Regions from separate parts of the Paenibacillus yanchengensis genome, predicted to be linked through region 1. Evidence: riboswitches for the same ligand, from Rfam matches in the RefSeq annotation. Region 1 holds a riboswitch; each other region holds the start of a gene.

Region 1 (5,463 bases):
CAAGCAACAGCAAAGTTATATGAGCGAATGATTGATAATGCCCGCAAATTAAGTGAAACGGATATGTTAGTGTCTGCGGAATCAATGATCAATTATCGAACGCACGAAAAAATCGATCAAATCCATCAGTTAATTGTAGAGATGGGCTGCAAACGACATGAAGTTCATCCAATGTATCCAAGTGCATTTGCAAAAAATTTACCAGTTATTTCACGACAACAAATGTTAGCAGCGATTGAACGTTTATTAGATCATCGCCAGAAAGATATTTGGATGTTGTTTGGGACATTGCCGTTTTATCAGTGTAGTGATGATGCGAAAGAACGGAAGCTATTGACTAGACTGGCTAATGAACCAAATGTTACTGTTCGTAATGATCCTGATGGTAGAAATCGATTGAATGTTAATCTGTTTTCTGGTGATGTGTTTGTTACTGATTTCGCTGAGGTTCCAGCGTTTGGAAATATTGCAGATGCCAAGTTAGATGATATGTTTAATGAGTGGTTGCAAGGTTCTTTAGCACAGAGTGTCAATTGTTTTTGCCCTGCTGCATCTTGTGCTGGACCTAATTTACTCGTAAAAGATATGTACTATAAAGAAGTTGATTTTTTGCAGCGTAGTGCACATATAGATTAAAAAAAAATAAGAGAGGTGAAAACATTTGTCGATCAAAGCGATTGTCTCTATAGCGGTAGCACTATTGTTGCTTTACTTGTTATTTACAGCCGGCGCTCCGTTTGTATTAGCGCTTGTAATTGCCATATTTTTAGAGCCAATCACGCAGTTTTTCATTAAAAAATGTAAGTTTAATCGACTAGTTAGTTCTACTATTTCTAGCGTTTTATTTACTGTTTTGTTACTTGGAGCAGTTGCATTGTTAGGTGTGAAAATTGTTGCGGAAGTGAATGCATTTCTACAAAGAGTTCCTCAATATTTAAATAGTGCTGGTAACTTTTTTGACTACATATTAGAGGAATCAACGACTTTATTTGAAAATATGCCTCCGGATGTAGCACAACAATTGGAAAACTGGGTATCCAGTCTTACCTCTAGTTTAGCTTCGATGGCAGCAAGTTTATCTAAATCAGTCCTTTCATTTGCAACAGCTTTACCGGAGTTGTTCGTCTTTTTTATCGTGTTTATGGTTGCAGTATTTATGTTTAGCTATAGTTTAAATACGTTGAAACAATCATTTTTAACGTTATTCGAAGAAAAGTCTCATCAAAAAGTCGATAAAGTGTTGCAAAATTTAAGAAAATCTATTTTTGGGTTTATTCGATCTCAATTTATTTTGAGCGCTATGACCTATTTGTTGGCACTTGCCGGACTACTAATATTAAACATAAAGTTTCCGATGGCGATTGCATTGTTAATCGTTATTGTGGATATACTGCCGATTTTAGGTACTGGTTCTGTATTAGTTCCATGGGCAAGTTATCAGTTACTAACAGGTGATGTTTTTACTGGTATAGGTTTGATTATATTGTTCTTAGTTATTACAGTTGTTCGTCGTATAGTAGAGCCAAAAGTACTAGGCGATTCGGTTGGTATTGGGGCATTACCGGCGTTAATTAGTTTGTATGTTGGTTTCAAATTAGTTGGTGTCATCGGTGTGTTTTTGGGACCAATCGTTGTTATTATTTATATGGCTGCGCGTCAAGCAGGATTGTTTCAAGCGAAAATTAAATTGGAATAATCAGAAAGCATCCTATTTAATTACCATATTTGTTTAAAAAACACAAGAGTTGACGATTTTTTTTATACAAGTTATAGTTTAAGAAGGAAATCCACTAGGGGCGCCAATATGGCTGAGATAAAGCAGAAGCTTTTGTCCCTTAGAACCTGATCTGGGTCATGCCAGCGTAGGAAAGTGGTAGCGAGCTTGTTTTATTTTATAATGAGCTTTGCGCTTGGAAATGATAATTTATTCAAATACGCATCGATACTTTTATTTCTAGCTTGTACAATCATTCGAGTTGGATCGGTGTTTTTGGGTGGATAAGTTATTATTCTCCGTTACTTTCTCATATGTCTGTATTGACCTCTAGGTGGGATTTATATTATTCCATTAGGAGGTTTTTTTGTGTCTATGTTTCAATCTGCGTTGCCAGGAAGTAAAAAAGTGTATGTCGAAGGTAGTGATCCAACGATTCAAGTTCCGATGAGAGAAATCGCTTTGTCTGATAGTACGGATCGTAATGGAGAGCTGTTTCAAAATGAACCAATTCGGGTTTATGATTCTAGCGGTCCTTATACGGATATAGCGTATAGTGCTGATGTACGACAAGGGTTACCGAAACTACGGCAACAATGGATAGCGAGTCGATTGGATAGCGAACAATATGACGGGAGAGAAATCAAACCACAAGATAACGGGTTTTCTTCCATGACAACGATGAATCAGCGAGGTTCAGAATTGTTCCCGCTAGTTAATAAACGTCCATTACGTGCGAAGTCTGATCAAAATGTAACGCAGCTTCACTACGCTCGAAAAGGAATCATTACCCAGGAAATGGAGTTCATTGCTATTCGTGAAGGAATGGAGCCGGAATTCGTTCGAAGTGAAGTAGCTGCTGGGCGTGCTATTATTCCCGCTAATGTTAATCATCCGGAAAGTGAACCAATGATTATTGGTCGTAACTTTCACGTTAAAATAAATGCTAATATCGGAAATTCAGCTGTAGCATCTTCGATTGAAGAGGAAGTAGAGAAAATGACGTGGGCGACTCGTTGGGGAGCCGATACGATTATGGACTTGTCTACAGGTAAAAATATTCATACTACTCGAGAATGGATTATTCGTAATAGCCCTGTTCCGGTTGGAACGGTGCCGATCTATCAAGCGCTTGAGAAAGTAAATGGAAAAGCAGAAGATTTGAGCTGGGAAGTGTTTCGAGATACGTTAATTGAACAAGCAGAACAAGGTGTTGACTATTTTACTATTCATGCTGGAGTATTGTTGCGTTATATTCCGCTAACTGCGAAGCGGGTAACTGGCATTGTATCACGTGGTGGTTCAATTATGGCAGCGTGGTGTTTGGCACATCATCGAGAGAATTTTTTATATACGCATTTTGAAGATATTTGCGAAATTATGAAGCAATATGATGTTGCGTTTTCGCTTGGAGATGGGTTAAGACCAGGCTCTATCGCTGATGCTAATGATGATGCGCAGTTTGCGGAGCTAGATACGCTTGGGGAACTAACTAAAATTGCTTGGAAGCATGATGTACAAGTAATGGTGGAAGGACCAGGGCATGTACCTATGCATTTGATCAAAGAGAATATGGATCGGCAGCTAGCTGCATGTGATGAAGCGCCTTTCTATACGCTTGGACCATTAACAACTGATATAGCACCGGGATATGATCATATTACTTCTGCAATTGGTGCAGCGATGATTGGTTGGTATGGTACTGCTATGCTGTGCTACGTTACTCCGAAAGAACATTTGGGCTTGCCGAATAAAGATGATGTGAAGGAAGGGGTTATTACATACAAGATTGCTGCTCATGCTGCTGATTTGGCAAAAGGGCATCCTCGTGCAAAGCAGAGAGATGATGCGCTATCGAAAGCAAGATTTGAGTTCCGTTGGCGTGATCAGTTCCATCTAGCGCTTGATCCAGAACGAGCACTTGCTTATCATGATGAAACATTGCCAGCAGAAGGTGCGAAAACAGCTCATTTTTGTTCAATGTGTGGTCCAAAATTTTGTTCTATGCGAATTACGCAAGATATTAGGCAATATGCGGAGGAAAAAGGGTTAGATTCGGTAGAAGCGATTGAAGAAGGAATGAAGGAAAAAGCAGCAGCCTTTAAAGCGGCAGGGCATGAGATTTATGGGTAAATCGTCTGGTGATGTAATCTGGCAAGATCGATATTCTCGGCAAATAAAATTTGCTGCTATAGGTCAGTCAGGTCAACAGCTATTGCAAGAGGCGACTGTTTTAATTGTTGGCAGCGGAGCATTAGGAGCTTCGCTGGCGCAACATTTAACTAGAGCAGGTGTGAAAAAAATTAGATTAGTCGATAGAGACTATGTGGAACCTAGCAATTTGCAAAGACAGATGTTGTTTACTGAACGAGATGCGTTGCAGATGTTGCCGAAAGCAATTGCTGCTCGAGAAGCTTTGCGACAAATAAATAGGGAAGTAGAAATTGAAGCAATTGTAGCGGAAGTAAGTAGAAGTAATGTGGCAGATTTTATGGATGGCGTGCAGTTGGTACTAGATGGTACGGACAATGCGGCGATTAGATTGCTGCTTAGCGATAGTTGTTTTGCACTCGGAATTCCTTATTTATTTGGCGGGGTAGCAGGTGCAGAAGGAATGAGCGCGCTATTAATTCCTGGACAGACTGCTTGTCTGCGATGTGTTATTGGGGATGAATCACTACTTGGTAATGCAGATACATGTGATACGGTCGGCGTACTTTCGCCGGCTGTCGAAATGGTCGTTGCTATGCAAATAATGGAAGCGTTGAAGTGGTTAACGAACAATAGAGCAGCGCTTCATGGAGAGTGGGTTAGCTTTGACCTATGGTCGTTGTATATTCGTCGTTCTCGCTTACCAAAAAGAGTAGAAGCTTGTTCACATTGTGCTGTGAAGGAAATTGCCGCTGGGCATGAGGATGATTTCCAACAAAACTTACCAAGTAGCGATAGCGATCAAACGATAGATATTTCAAATAACAGGTATGAAGCAGCAGTATTGTGTGGGAGAGACAGTATTCAGGTGACTGTATCCGAAGAGGTAAATTTGAATCTAGATTTGGAGAAGCTTGTTATCCAGTTGCAGCAGCTTGGTTGTTCGATTTTTCAAAATAAGTATTTGGTAAAAGCTACTGTTATTACTGGTGAAAGACTTGTAGTGTTTGGCGATGGTCGTATTTTAGTACAAGGAACTAGTGAAATAGAGAAAGCTTATCAGCTTTGTGATCAGTACATTTTGGCTTTAGATTTAGAGCAATCAATTTAAGAGCTGGTGGGAGGGAGGAAAAGCGCTATGTTTCAACAGCAGGAACAAATGGATGTAAATAAAAAGTCTGCATTGCAATTTTCATTATATGCTATTACGTCGGGTTCGAGTAATATGTATGGTCAATCGATGGTGGATGTGATGGAGCAAGCGATTTTGGGTGGCGCTGATATTGTTCAGTTGCGGAATAAAGCTGGCAGTAGAGCAGAAATAATGGAGCAGGCGGAACAATTGCGCCGACTAACTAAGCGCTATCAAGTACCTTTTATTATGAATGACGATGTGTCCATTGCAAAGGAAGTAGGAGCAGACGGTGTGCATTTGGGGCAAGATGATTTGTTGCAAACGTCTGTGTATGAAGCCCGAAATATACTCGGGGATAATGCAATTATTGGCGTAAGTACGCATCATTTGGATCAAGCATTAGCTGCACAGCATGCGGGAGCGGATTATATTGGTGCAGGACCAGTATTTGCAACTCCTACTA
Region 2 (5,463 bases), on a different contig from region 1:
GGAATGCAGCATGGAGGTGGCTTCAATGAGTTATCAAAATTATGGGGTGAGCCCTGAGCTAGTTGCTCGTGTGAAACGAAAAATGAAAAATCCGCTGTACAAAGACAAAATGAAAAAGTTGCTTGATGGTGTAACGAAAGCAGATTTGCAAAATCGAGCAAAAGTAAGGCGGCTTGTTAAACAAAGCGCTGCAATTGTATCTGAAAAATTGACAGATCATGAAGAACAACAAATGGTTGCCTTTGTATTAGCGCAAAAAATCGATCCTAATAACACGATCCACTTGCTTAAATTATGGAGTATGTTTCGTTAGAAACGCAACTGTTCCACTGTTTTATAACGTTCGATAAAATGAACGCTATCTAATCGAGCATTACCTACTTCTGGAGTAACAGCATATACTTCCATTTGATCGGCAGCATATGGTTGCAATAACGGCAACAGCAGCTCCGGCTGCTGGATGCTGCGGTCTAGCCAAGTAGCAGTCGCTTGCTTATCTAGTAATACTGGCATACGGTGGTGTACCGGAGCTACTACATCGTTAGCTTCTGTTGTAATAATCGAACAACTGCTTATTTTTTCATTGTCAGGAGAAATCCATGTATCGTAGATGGCTGCCATATTAAATAGATGGTGATTTTTTGGAATAAAGCGCATCGGTTGTTTACCAGTCGAAGTTGTTTTCCATTCATAAAAACCATCGGCAGGAATAATACACCGTTTACGTACAAATGAAGTTTTAAACGCTGGTTTTTCTGTAATAGATTCCGCACGTGCATTGATCATCTGATGAGCCATTTGTTTGTTTTTTGCCCAGTTGGGAATAAAACCCCATTGCAGCAAACCGAGTCGATTTGCTTGTCCATCATGGATGACGGCTGGTATTTGTTGCGTTGGTGCTATATTATAACGTGGTTCATAAGCTGGTAAGATGATTGTCGACAGTTCATAATACAGCATTAAATCTTCCAAAGATACGGTTAACGTATATCTTCCACACATCGTAATTTCTCCTTTCTTTGTTCTCTATTATAACATGGTTTGCTTATTCATTTTGTAAGGTGACTACGATAAGTTCTGGTCGATTGAATAAGCGAAGAGGGACAACACTATTACCAAGTCCTCTGCTAACAATCATAGTCGTTTCATCTACGGTGTGACTTCCACTAGTATACTTCGGAAAAAAACCTTGACCCGGAGCAATTAGTCCGCCGACAAAAGGAATTCTAAACTGTCCGCCATGCGCATGACCAGAAAATACTAAGTCAATCTTATGATCTACATATACATCAAAAAGTTCGGGTCTATGGGACAAAAGGATAGTGAATGCTTGCTGCTTATTTGCAGAGAGTTTATTTAGTCTCTCTTCTAGATTTAAAGGATTATTATTTTCTAAATTGCTGCCTCCACTAAAAGCGGGATCAGATAAGCCGATGAGTTCGATAACATCACCGTTTTTTTCAATTTGCATTTCGTTATCATCCATCATCATTACGCCTGCTACTTCTAATTTGTTCTTTAATTCAGGAAGTATTCCTTCTCTTGACTCATGATTACCTGTGACATAATAAACCGGAGCAAGTTTCATCGCACCTTCAATAAATTGCATAGCTATCGCGATATTAGTGCTTCTACTATCGACGAGATCTCCTGTAACTACGATCATATCGGGATTCTTTTTCTTTATTTTCTTCAGTAATGTTGATTGATTTTTGCCAAATGATTTGTTATGTAAATCAGATACTTGAACAATAGTATAGCCATCAAAACTTTCCTCAATTTTCGGATTACTATAGTTGATCACGGTCGTAACGATGCCATTATTTTGCCAAAAAACAAATAACGCTAATAACATTAAAACTATTAATACTATACCAACTATACGCATCATATTAAATTTCCGTCCTCGCTGTTTAAAATTGACTTGCATTTGTGTCATAAAGCAGCTACCTCCAATATTTACTGTCTCACTTAAATTATAGTACATAAAATTGTTTTTTTCTGTGTAGTATAAATGGATGTGCATAATTAACCATTAAAAGTATTTATATACATATTTTAATGTCACTCTTACTTACTTAAAATACCCGCCTATTTTTTCCAACAACAAAAAACCAGTTAATAGTATAAATCATTAACTGGTTTTGCAGGAAGGATACAGTTAAGGAGTAATGCCCTTAAAGTAATTTTCATTGAATATAATACTAGGATGATGGGGATTCAGTTGTATTGCTTGTTGGTGATGCTCTAGCGCCTGCTTGCGGTTTCCTATACGATCGTAACAAAGTGTTAGCTGCAAATGAGGCATCCACGTCCAAGAAGCGTAGTCAATTGGACTGAGTTGTTGTTTTGGAATAGTTAACGTTGTCGCTAAATTAAACCAATAGATAGCTTTTAACCATTGCTGCTTTTCTACAAACATATTGCCAAATTGGCAACAGAATTCAGCACGTGGAGTATCATACGTTAGCGTACGAAGTAGTGCTTCCATTTGTTTTTCTCGATCTTTCAGACGTCCATGGCATTCTGCTAATTTCATACAAGCGTTAATTTCGTCTTCAACCCAGCCTAATTTGGTAGCTAAAAACTGCTCATATTCCGCAATAGCTTCTTCATAACGACCATTGTCACGTAGTTCATTGGCGAAATAGTATAGATCACGTGGGGAGAAGGTATGGTTTTCTTTTCGTTTTGTTAAATATATTTGTAAATTACGATCGGTATACTGCTTTTCTTTGTGATGAGTAACAGCAATGTCACTATGGTGTATGTTACCACCAACTTCTAAATACTCATGGACAAAGCCAATCCAGCGGAAATTGTTTTCCCGTTTTACTAGACGATTTCGTCTTAAACTGTAGGTTGGTTTACCATCTTGATCAAATGATAAGTGATAGTTCATTGTAACGCTATCGTAAGTAAATGGTTCCACTTTTTTGAGGGAAATCAGTTTTTCTAGATCACTTTTTTGCAATACATCGTCAGCGTCTAACCATAGTATATAATCTTTTGTTGCTTGTCCGAAGCTGAAATTACGAGCGGCAGCAAAATCATTAATCCATGTAAAATTATATATTTTGGCATGAAAAGAAGCGGCAATTTCTTTTGTGTTATCCGTTGATCCAGTATCAACGATAATGATTTCATCGACAGCATCTTGGACAGAGGCAAGGCAACGCGCTAAGCTATCTTCTTCATTTTTCACAATCATACATAAACTGATCGTAAACATAGGATGGTTCATCCTTTCCGGAGCTAATGTCATCACAGAGCTAATGCTATACCATATGTAGCAGCTATCAAAAAGGTGACGCATGACAAATTGCAATTTATTTGATATGATGAGTCTGTTAGTTATTTTGGTTTAACTCTGGGGAGCTGGTAATACCGGCTGAGAGGAGATGAGTACATCTCGACCCATGACCTGATCCGGATAATGCCGGCGTAGGAAGCATATTTGGGCATTTTGTTTATAGCAGTGGGAGACTAGTACGTTAGTCGTTGTTATGGATGAAGTGTAGCAGTGGTTATTCGCTGACAAATCGCGTTCTTCCGGATCAGGAGGAACGTTTTTTTTCGTTCACAGACACATAAATAGAAAAGGGATGGAGTGGAGTAGTTAATATGACTCACAAAAAGAGAAGTTGGAGAAACAGTTATATTGTATTGTTATTAGTAAGTATTTTGGTAGTAGCTGGCTGCGGAAGTGGGAAGAATAATGAGGCTGGTACAGAAAATGAAGTTACGGACAATCCTACTGAATTACAAAAGGTACAGCTAGTGCTAGACTATACGCCGAATACGAATCATACGGGATTGTATGTCGCACGAGATAATGGTTATTTTGCAGAACAAGGACTAGAAGTAGAAATTATTGCACCAGGTGAGAGTGGAGCAAGTGCTGTTGTGGCGGCAGGAACTGTTCCGTTTGGAATAGGGTATCAAGAGGCGGTAACACAAGCTCGTATTGCTGGTTTGCCACTTGTATCGTTAGCAGCAATTATTCAACATAATACATCTGGATTTGCTTCTCCCAAAGAAAAGGGGATTGATTCTCCAAAGAAATTTGAAGGAATGCGCTATGGTGGTTGGGGAGACCCGGTTGATCAGGCTGTTATTGAAGCGTTAATGAAAGCTGAACAAGCTGATTTTAGCAAAGTAGATTTACTAAGTATTGGTGATGGAGACTTTTTTGCAGCGGTTAAGCGAGATATTGACTTTGCATGGATCTTTTATGCGTGGACAGGTATAGAGGCGGAATTACGTGGGGTTGATTTGAATATGATTTATTTGACGGATTACACAGATAAATTAGATTACTATACTCCGCTTGTAATGACAAACGAAAAAATGATTGCAGAGCAGCCAGAGACAGTAAAAGCGTTTGTAGCAGCGGTAGCCAAAGGTTATCAGTATGCGATCGATCAGCCGACAGAAGCAGCAGAAGTGTTAATAAAAGCTGTACCAGAGCTTGATGCTGAGTTAGTGCGAGCGAGTCAAGCGTGGTTAAGCCCGCGTTATCAAGATGATGCTCCGCGTTGGGGAGAGCAAAAACTATCTGTATGGGAAAATTATGCAGAGTGGATGCTGGATAGTGGATTGTTGGACAGCTCATTAGAAGCAGAAAAAGCATTTACCAATGACTTTTTACCAGCAGCAAAATAAATGATTTAGATACATGATGTGAAAAAAATAATAAGTAGATAGGAGGAGCTGGCGGTAGAATGATTGTTCATTCTGTTGCTAGCAGCTACGATTGATGAACAATAAATCGCATTTACGTCATCTTTGGTTTAAAATATGGCCGCCAGCTACTGCGATGATACTGCTGCTTGCCTTGTGGCAAGCAGCAGTATCGTTTGGCTGGGTGTATGATTGGATAGTTCCTGCACCATTAGCAGTAGTGCAGGAGACCATTCATAATTGGGACTTAATTCAACAACACGCATCGGCTACATTGCAGCTAACGCTACTAGGATTTTCGTTTGGTGCAGGTGCTGGATTTGTTATAGCAATCTTGCTGCATCTGAGCCCACTACTACGTTCGGCTATGTATCCGTTACTTATATTATCGCAAAACATTCCAGTCATCGTTATTGCTCCGCTTCTTACGATGTTACTAGGATTTGGATTATTGCCAAAAGTATTATTACTAACGCTTGTTTGTTTTTTCCCAGTAGTTATTGCGATGTTAAACGGGCTGGCTAATACAGATCGAACGTTGCTTCATTACATGGAGATGATTGGCAGTTCCAAGTGGCAGCTGTTTTGGCGTTTGGAGCTACCATATTCGATTGTTCATTTATTTTCTGGATTGAAAATAGCTGTAACCTACAGCGTGTTAAGTGCCGTTGTTGCAGAATGGCTAGCTCCCAAAAAAGGGCTGGGTAGTTTTTTGTTAATTTCATCCCGTAATTTTAAGCCAGAACGAGTGTTTGCAGCAGTTATTATTATTATTATGAT
Region 3 (5,463 bases), on a different contig from region 1:
CTACTTGCTTTGCTGTTAAGCTGCCTTTGAAGGAGTCGGGTGCAATGAGAAATCGCATGTGGTATACCTCCATCCAATGTTAATTAACTATTATTCAAAAGCAATCAACATGTTGTGTTGACAAGCGGTTTGCAAATCTCGCCAAATTTGATTAATCGCGTTGTTTTCCATAATTGCGGACATGCCTAAGTAAGGCATTAGCTGTTGTCCACAATGGAGTGCGATACGAGCTGCTCGTTGGCATACTTCTGTTACTTGCTGTAGCGACTGTTCACTTAACGTTTCCCCGTTAACATGCGCTTCCCATGAAGCGGTAGTTACTGCGTAAAAGGTAGATACAGCATCATGCAGCGTCATTTTTGCTTGTTCTATTCGGCTCGTAACAAAGGAGAATCTACCCGGATGAGCTGCTTCCCATGCTGCTTGACGATCCAGCACAAATTGTGATGCTTCGTCTAGTAGATGTTTGGCAATGCCGATACCAACTGCTGCAAAACTAGCTTGAGCGAATGGAACAAAAGGATAGCTGAAAAATGGGTCATCCAAAAATAACGTTTGTGTTTCTAGCTGGAATGTCCGCTCTACTGGTACAAATTGATCACGGGCAACAATCGTGTGACTATTCGTTGTTTTTAGACCAAAAGCTGCCCATGTTGGTATAATTTCTACTTGGTCTGGTTTTAAAGTAATGGTGAAAATGGGTGATGGCGCATCGTCTTGGTTTTCTTTTGTTAGCGTACAGTTAGCGGTAAAGGTGGTGGCATAGGTGGAACCACTGCAATAGGGCCACGATCCATTGACGATGTATCCACCATCAACAGGAATGGCTGTTCCAATCGAAGAACCGCTACCAGCGATAACCGCATTAGCAGGGGAGAATATTTGATTTGCCGCATCAGGTTTCATGTATCCAGCAAAATATCCACCACCAGATCCGATCGTAGTTGCCCAGCCGAAGCTGCCATCGACCCAAGATGTATATTCATATAGTTTCAAAGCTTCTGGGAGTGGTGTTTGGCTACCGCCGAGTGCTTTGGGAACGAATAGTTTGAACCACTGTTGTTCCAGAATGATGTCTAGTGCGAATGGATCAAATATCCGACTTGCTTCTTGCTCTAGAGAAGTGGTTCTAATTTGCTCAACGACTGTTTGCTCTAACATGTTTGATCAATCTCCTATTCTATTAAAAAAGTATCTGATGCAAAGTGTATGTAAAAAGCAGCAAAGTTGCAAGTAGACAAAAAGTAATCACTTGGGCTATAATGATAGGCGTAATTGAATAGAGCTAGGGGTGCTGGATATGGCCGGCTGAGATTGTGTCCCACAGAAGACACTGACCCATTTACCTGATCTGGATAATGCCAGCGGAGGGACATGCTATTGGTAGTATTGTACTGCATTTTTTTGTAATGCACTTAACAATCTTTAGTTATCAACGTCCTTGGATCATTCGCAGATCTGGGGGCGTTTTTTGGTATATTTTTTTGGTGAAAAAAACTTTCAGACAATCTAGGGGGAGACAGATGATGAACAAAGTTTCAACTAAGTGGATCGTGATGTTGTTGGCGATGATGGTTGTATTAAGCGCATGTGCTGGTGGAAATCAAGCAAACAAGGGAAACAATCAAGCGCAACAAGCGGGAAATGGAAATAAACAAGAGAAGTTAACGGATGTTACGCTTGTACTTAACTGGTCGCCTAATACGAATCATACTGGTTTGTATGTGGCGCGGGATAAAGGTTTTTATGCGGAGCAAGGTTTAAATGTTGATATCATTTTGCCAGGCTCAAGTGGTCCGAATGCAGTTGTTGGATCGGGGCAAGCGCAGTTTGGTGTTAGTTTTCAAGAAGGAGTGACAGATGCTAGATTGCAAGAAGTACCTGTCGTTTCGATAGCGGCTGTCATTCAACATAATACGGCTGTATTTGCAGCACCTGTAGAAAAAAACATTAAAGCGCCAAAAGATTTTGCAGGTAAAACCTTCGGAGGATTCGGTGCTGCTGCTGAACCAGCAATCATTGAAGCATTGATGGTGGCAGATGGTGTAGCAGATGCTAGCGATGTGAAAATATTAAATGTAGGCGAAGCAGATTTTTTCACTTCGGTACAACGAGATATTGATTTTTCTTGGATATATTATGGTTGGGCAGGCATTGAAGCGGAGCTTCGTGGGATAGAGATTGACACCATCTTTTTGAAAGATTATTCACACAAATTGGATTATTATACACCGGTTATTATTTCTAATGAACAGACGATAGAACAGAAGCCCGAACTGGTAAAAGCATTTATGGCAGCAACAACAGCAGGTTATGAGTACGCTATTGCACATCCCGATGAGTCTGCTCGTATTTTGCTAGATGCTGTTCCCGAACTAGATGAGGAATTAGTTATGGCTAGTCAAAAGTGGTTAAGCCCTCGTTATCAAGATGACGCGCAGCAGTGGGGTGTTCAGAAATTAGAAGTATGGGAAAACTATGCGAAATGGTTGCAAGAATATGATTTACTAGATGGAACATTTGATGCAGCGGCGGCGTTTACGAATGCCTTTTTACCTAAAGCTAATTAATTATTAATCTGGTTAACGATTGAAAAGTTAGCAAAGCAACGATAATAGATCGTTTCATTATTTGCTAGAGATGAGGAGAACATTGCTAATGTCTAATGCGATTATGAGTTTGGAAACGATATTTCGGACGGAAGATTCATCAGCTTACATTGATCGGGTCGTCGGTATTATTGAACGTTCAGGCGTTAAGTATGTCGTAGGACCATTGGATACAACGATGGAAGGGGACTTAGCACAGCTTCTGGACATTGTGAAACAAGTGAATATTGAATTAGGAACGATAGGAGCTGGAGTAAGTATTTCTTCACAAATTAAAATTCATTACGATCCAAAAGGTATTTCGATCGCCGGATTAACGGAAAGGTATATGTAGCGATGGCATCGAATTCGAATGCTAGGAGCTGGAAAAACTGGTTGCTGCCCATAGGGGCGGCAATTCTATTTTTAGTGTTGTGGCAATTAGCCACCTTAATATTTCACATCCCTAAATGGATGCTACCAAGCCCTGTCGAAATTGCTACAGAAGCATATGATAGCTTTCCTCGTCTATGGGGTCATACGGTAGAGACTGTGCGAACGACCATTGTTGGTTTTGCAGCAGGCGTGACAGTAGGTATTATGTTGGCGGTACTGCTACACTTTTTTCCACTAGTAAAAATAACACTGTACCCGTTTCTAATTATTAGTCAAAATGTACCGATCATTGCGCTCGCTCCATTGTTGATGTTATGGTTTGGTTTTGGTTTATTACCTAAAATGATTATGATCATCATCGTTTGTTTTTTTCCAATTACGTTATCGACTTTAAATGGATTTGCCCAAACAGATACGACGCTGTACAACTATATGTTAATGTCGGGAGCTAACAAAAAACAGTTGTTTTGGAAATTAGAATTGCCCCATGCAGTTCCTTTTTTATTTTCTGGCTTAAAAATTTCTGCTGTATATAGTGTGATGGCTGCATTTATTGCAGAGTGGCTAGGCTCCAATATCGGTATCGGTGCTTACATGATTATCGCTAAATCAGCTTTTCGAGCGGATCGAGTATTTATCGGCATAGTGATCATTGTTTGTTTAAGTATGGTCGTCTATGGGCTTATTGTTCTTCTCGAGAAACGGTTAACCCGTTGGAGGGGAAAGGTGTAGCGTATACCCTTTACTCAGTAGAATACTTGGAATATAATGGGATAAAATGCTACTAAGCGATGGGGATACGGGACAAAAGGTAACTTGGCAGCGATAGGTAGTACAGGGAGCTTGAAAAAAATAACACTTGTTACTCCATTATTCCTCACGATACTATTGTAGTATAGTAGAATAGATGAGCGGATAGTAAAATGTTTGTATCAAGCAGAGAAGGGGATTGCTATGTTAACATTTGAAGAAGTCATGCAGCAATTGGAGCAGTTGAGCAAAGAGCGGATGAAAAAGATATATATGAGTAATGGGGCGCAAGAGCCGCTTTTTGGTGTGACAACTGGGGAAATGAAACCGATGAGACGGCAAATTAAAATCAATCAACCACTTGCTGAACAGCTATATGCGACAGGGAATTATGATGCGATGTATTTTGCCGGTGTCATTGCTGATCCGAATGCGATGACAAAGGATGATTATGAGCGTTGGATTGATGCCGCTTATTTTTATATGATTTCTGATTTTGTTGTTGCAGTTACTCTTTCTGAATCGGATATTGCGCAAGAAGTAGCAGATGGTTGGATTGCTAGTGGTGATGAGTTGAAAATGTCTGCTGGTTGGAGCTGTTATTGTTGGTTGCTTGGTAATCGTGCGGATGATCAGTTTAAAACAGAAAAATTAGCGCGTATGCTGCAAGTAGTGGAACGAGAAATTGCTACTGCTCCAGAGAGAACGAAATATTCGATGAGTAATTTTGTATTTACAACCGCTGTTTCTTACGTACCTCTCCATGAGGAAGCGACGAATACAGCAGTAAAAATAAGTCCATTAGAAATACCTCAGCCAAAAGGAAAAAGCAAATTTTTGAATGCCAAAGAAAATATTGATAAAGCATTAGCACGTGGGCAGATTGGCTTTAAACGAAAACATGTACGCTGCTAAAGTTTATCTGCTGTTCACTTCACACTATATATTACGCTGAGAAGTATACTGGTCGTTTCCGTATACTTCTTTTTGTCGGCACGCTTTATGAAGATATTTCAACAAGCATGTGTTAAATTGTCATATCAAGTAAATATATGGTACAATAATAAAAGCGCTTACAGATATTTGGGAAAAAGTGGTGTTGTTTCATTTGTGTTCAGGGGGTCGTACAATGGGTTGGAATCGCTTTAAGTCAAAACTACTCGTGAGATACATTTTGTCCTACTTGTTAATATTTTTGATTCCTTTAATTACAGTAACAGTCATTATATATTACAATGCTATTCATAGTCTGCAATTCGAAGTAGAGCAATCAAGTATTAATCAGTTAGATCAAGCGAAGCAAAACATTGATAGTAGAATGAAAGAATTAGAGCAAATTGCCATTCAAATAAGTTTAGACAACACATTAACGCCTTATATGACAAATCATCCTTATTACGGGAAAGAAGCGATTGAATCGCTTAATAAATATGTCGTCAATAGCGGCATTATTGATGAAGTGTTTCTTTACTTTCATAACCAAGATGTACTCTATTCTTCAAGAGGAAAAATGGCAGTAGAAGTAATGCTTGACTATACTTATAAGTTTCCGGAATGGGACAAAGACTCATTTATTTATGATATGAGCAATCTTAAAGTAAGCTCGCTCCGCCCTACAGAATCTATCGTCATGAAGCGAACACGAGAAAATCGTGTCTTCGCTTATTTAGAGCCGCTTCCTGTAGGTCAAAGTACGAAATATGCTACTTTAATGTTTGTAATAGAAGAA

The links. A riboswitch is a leader RNA that binds a small molecule or an ion and turns the genes downstream of it on or off. The one in region 1 is predicted to bind thiamine pyrophosphate.
Region 2: linked by a shared signal. The riboswitch ahead of ACFSTH_RS20850 (ABC transporter substrate-binding protein) and the one ahead of thiC (phosphomethylpyrimidine synthase ThiC) in region 1 are both predicted to bind thiamine pyrophosphate.
Region 3: linked by a shared signal. The riboswitch ahead of ACFSTH_RS06930 (ABC transporter substrate-binding protein) and the one ahead of thiC (phosphomethylpyrimidine synthase ThiC) in region 1 are both predicted to bind thiamine pyrophosphate.

The regions. Positions count from the first base shown of each region.
Region 1 is NZ_JBHUMH010000045.1:28,758-34,220, forward strand. It holds gene yfkAB (radical SAM/CxCxxxxC motif protein YfkAB) at 1-636, shown strand, start outside; gene ytvI (sporulation integral membrane protein YtvI) at 662-1,696, shown strand; TPP riboswitch at 1,783-1,886, shown strand; gene thiC (phosphomethylpyrimidine synthase ThiC) at 2,090-3,847, shown strand; gene ACFSTH_RS12200 (ThiF family adenylyltransferase) at 3,840-4,976, shown strand; gene thiE (thiamine phosphate synthase) at 5,004-5,463, shown strand, end outside.
Region 2 is NZ_JBHUMH010000064.1:202,253-207,715, reverse strand. It holds gene ACFSTH_RS20870 (stage VI sporulation protein F) at 26-313, shown strand; gene ACFSTH_RS20865 (SOS response-associated peptidase) at 310-1,002, opposite strand; gene ACFSTH_RS20860 (metallophosphoesterase) at 1,046-1,939, opposite strand; gene ACFSTH_RS20855 (glycosyltransferase) at 2,162-3,232, opposite strand; TPP riboswitch at 3,362-3,468, shown strand; gene ACFSTH_RS20850 (ABC transporter substrate-binding protein) at 3,625-4,665, shown strand; gene ACFSTH_RS20845 (ABC transporter permease) at 4,760-5,463, shown strand, end outside.
Region 3 is NZ_JBHUMH010000015.1:17,238-22,700, reverse strand. It holds gene ACFSTH_RS06940 (glycerate kinase) at 1-58, opposite strand, end outside; gene ACFSTH_RS06935 (acyl-CoA dehydrogenase) at 91-1,161, opposite strand; TPP riboswitch at 1,278-1,390, shown strand; gene ACFSTH_RS06930 (ABC transporter substrate-binding protein) at 1,524-2,570, shown strand; gene ACFSTH_RS06925 (thiamine-binding protein) at 2,659-2,943, shown strand; gene ACFSTH_RS06920 (ABC transporter permease) at 2,946-3,716, shown strand; gene ACFSTH_RS06915 (DNA alkylation repair protein) at 3,939-4,649, shown strand; gene ACFSTH_RS06910 (helix-turn-helix domain-containing protein) at 4,864-5,463, shown strand, end outside.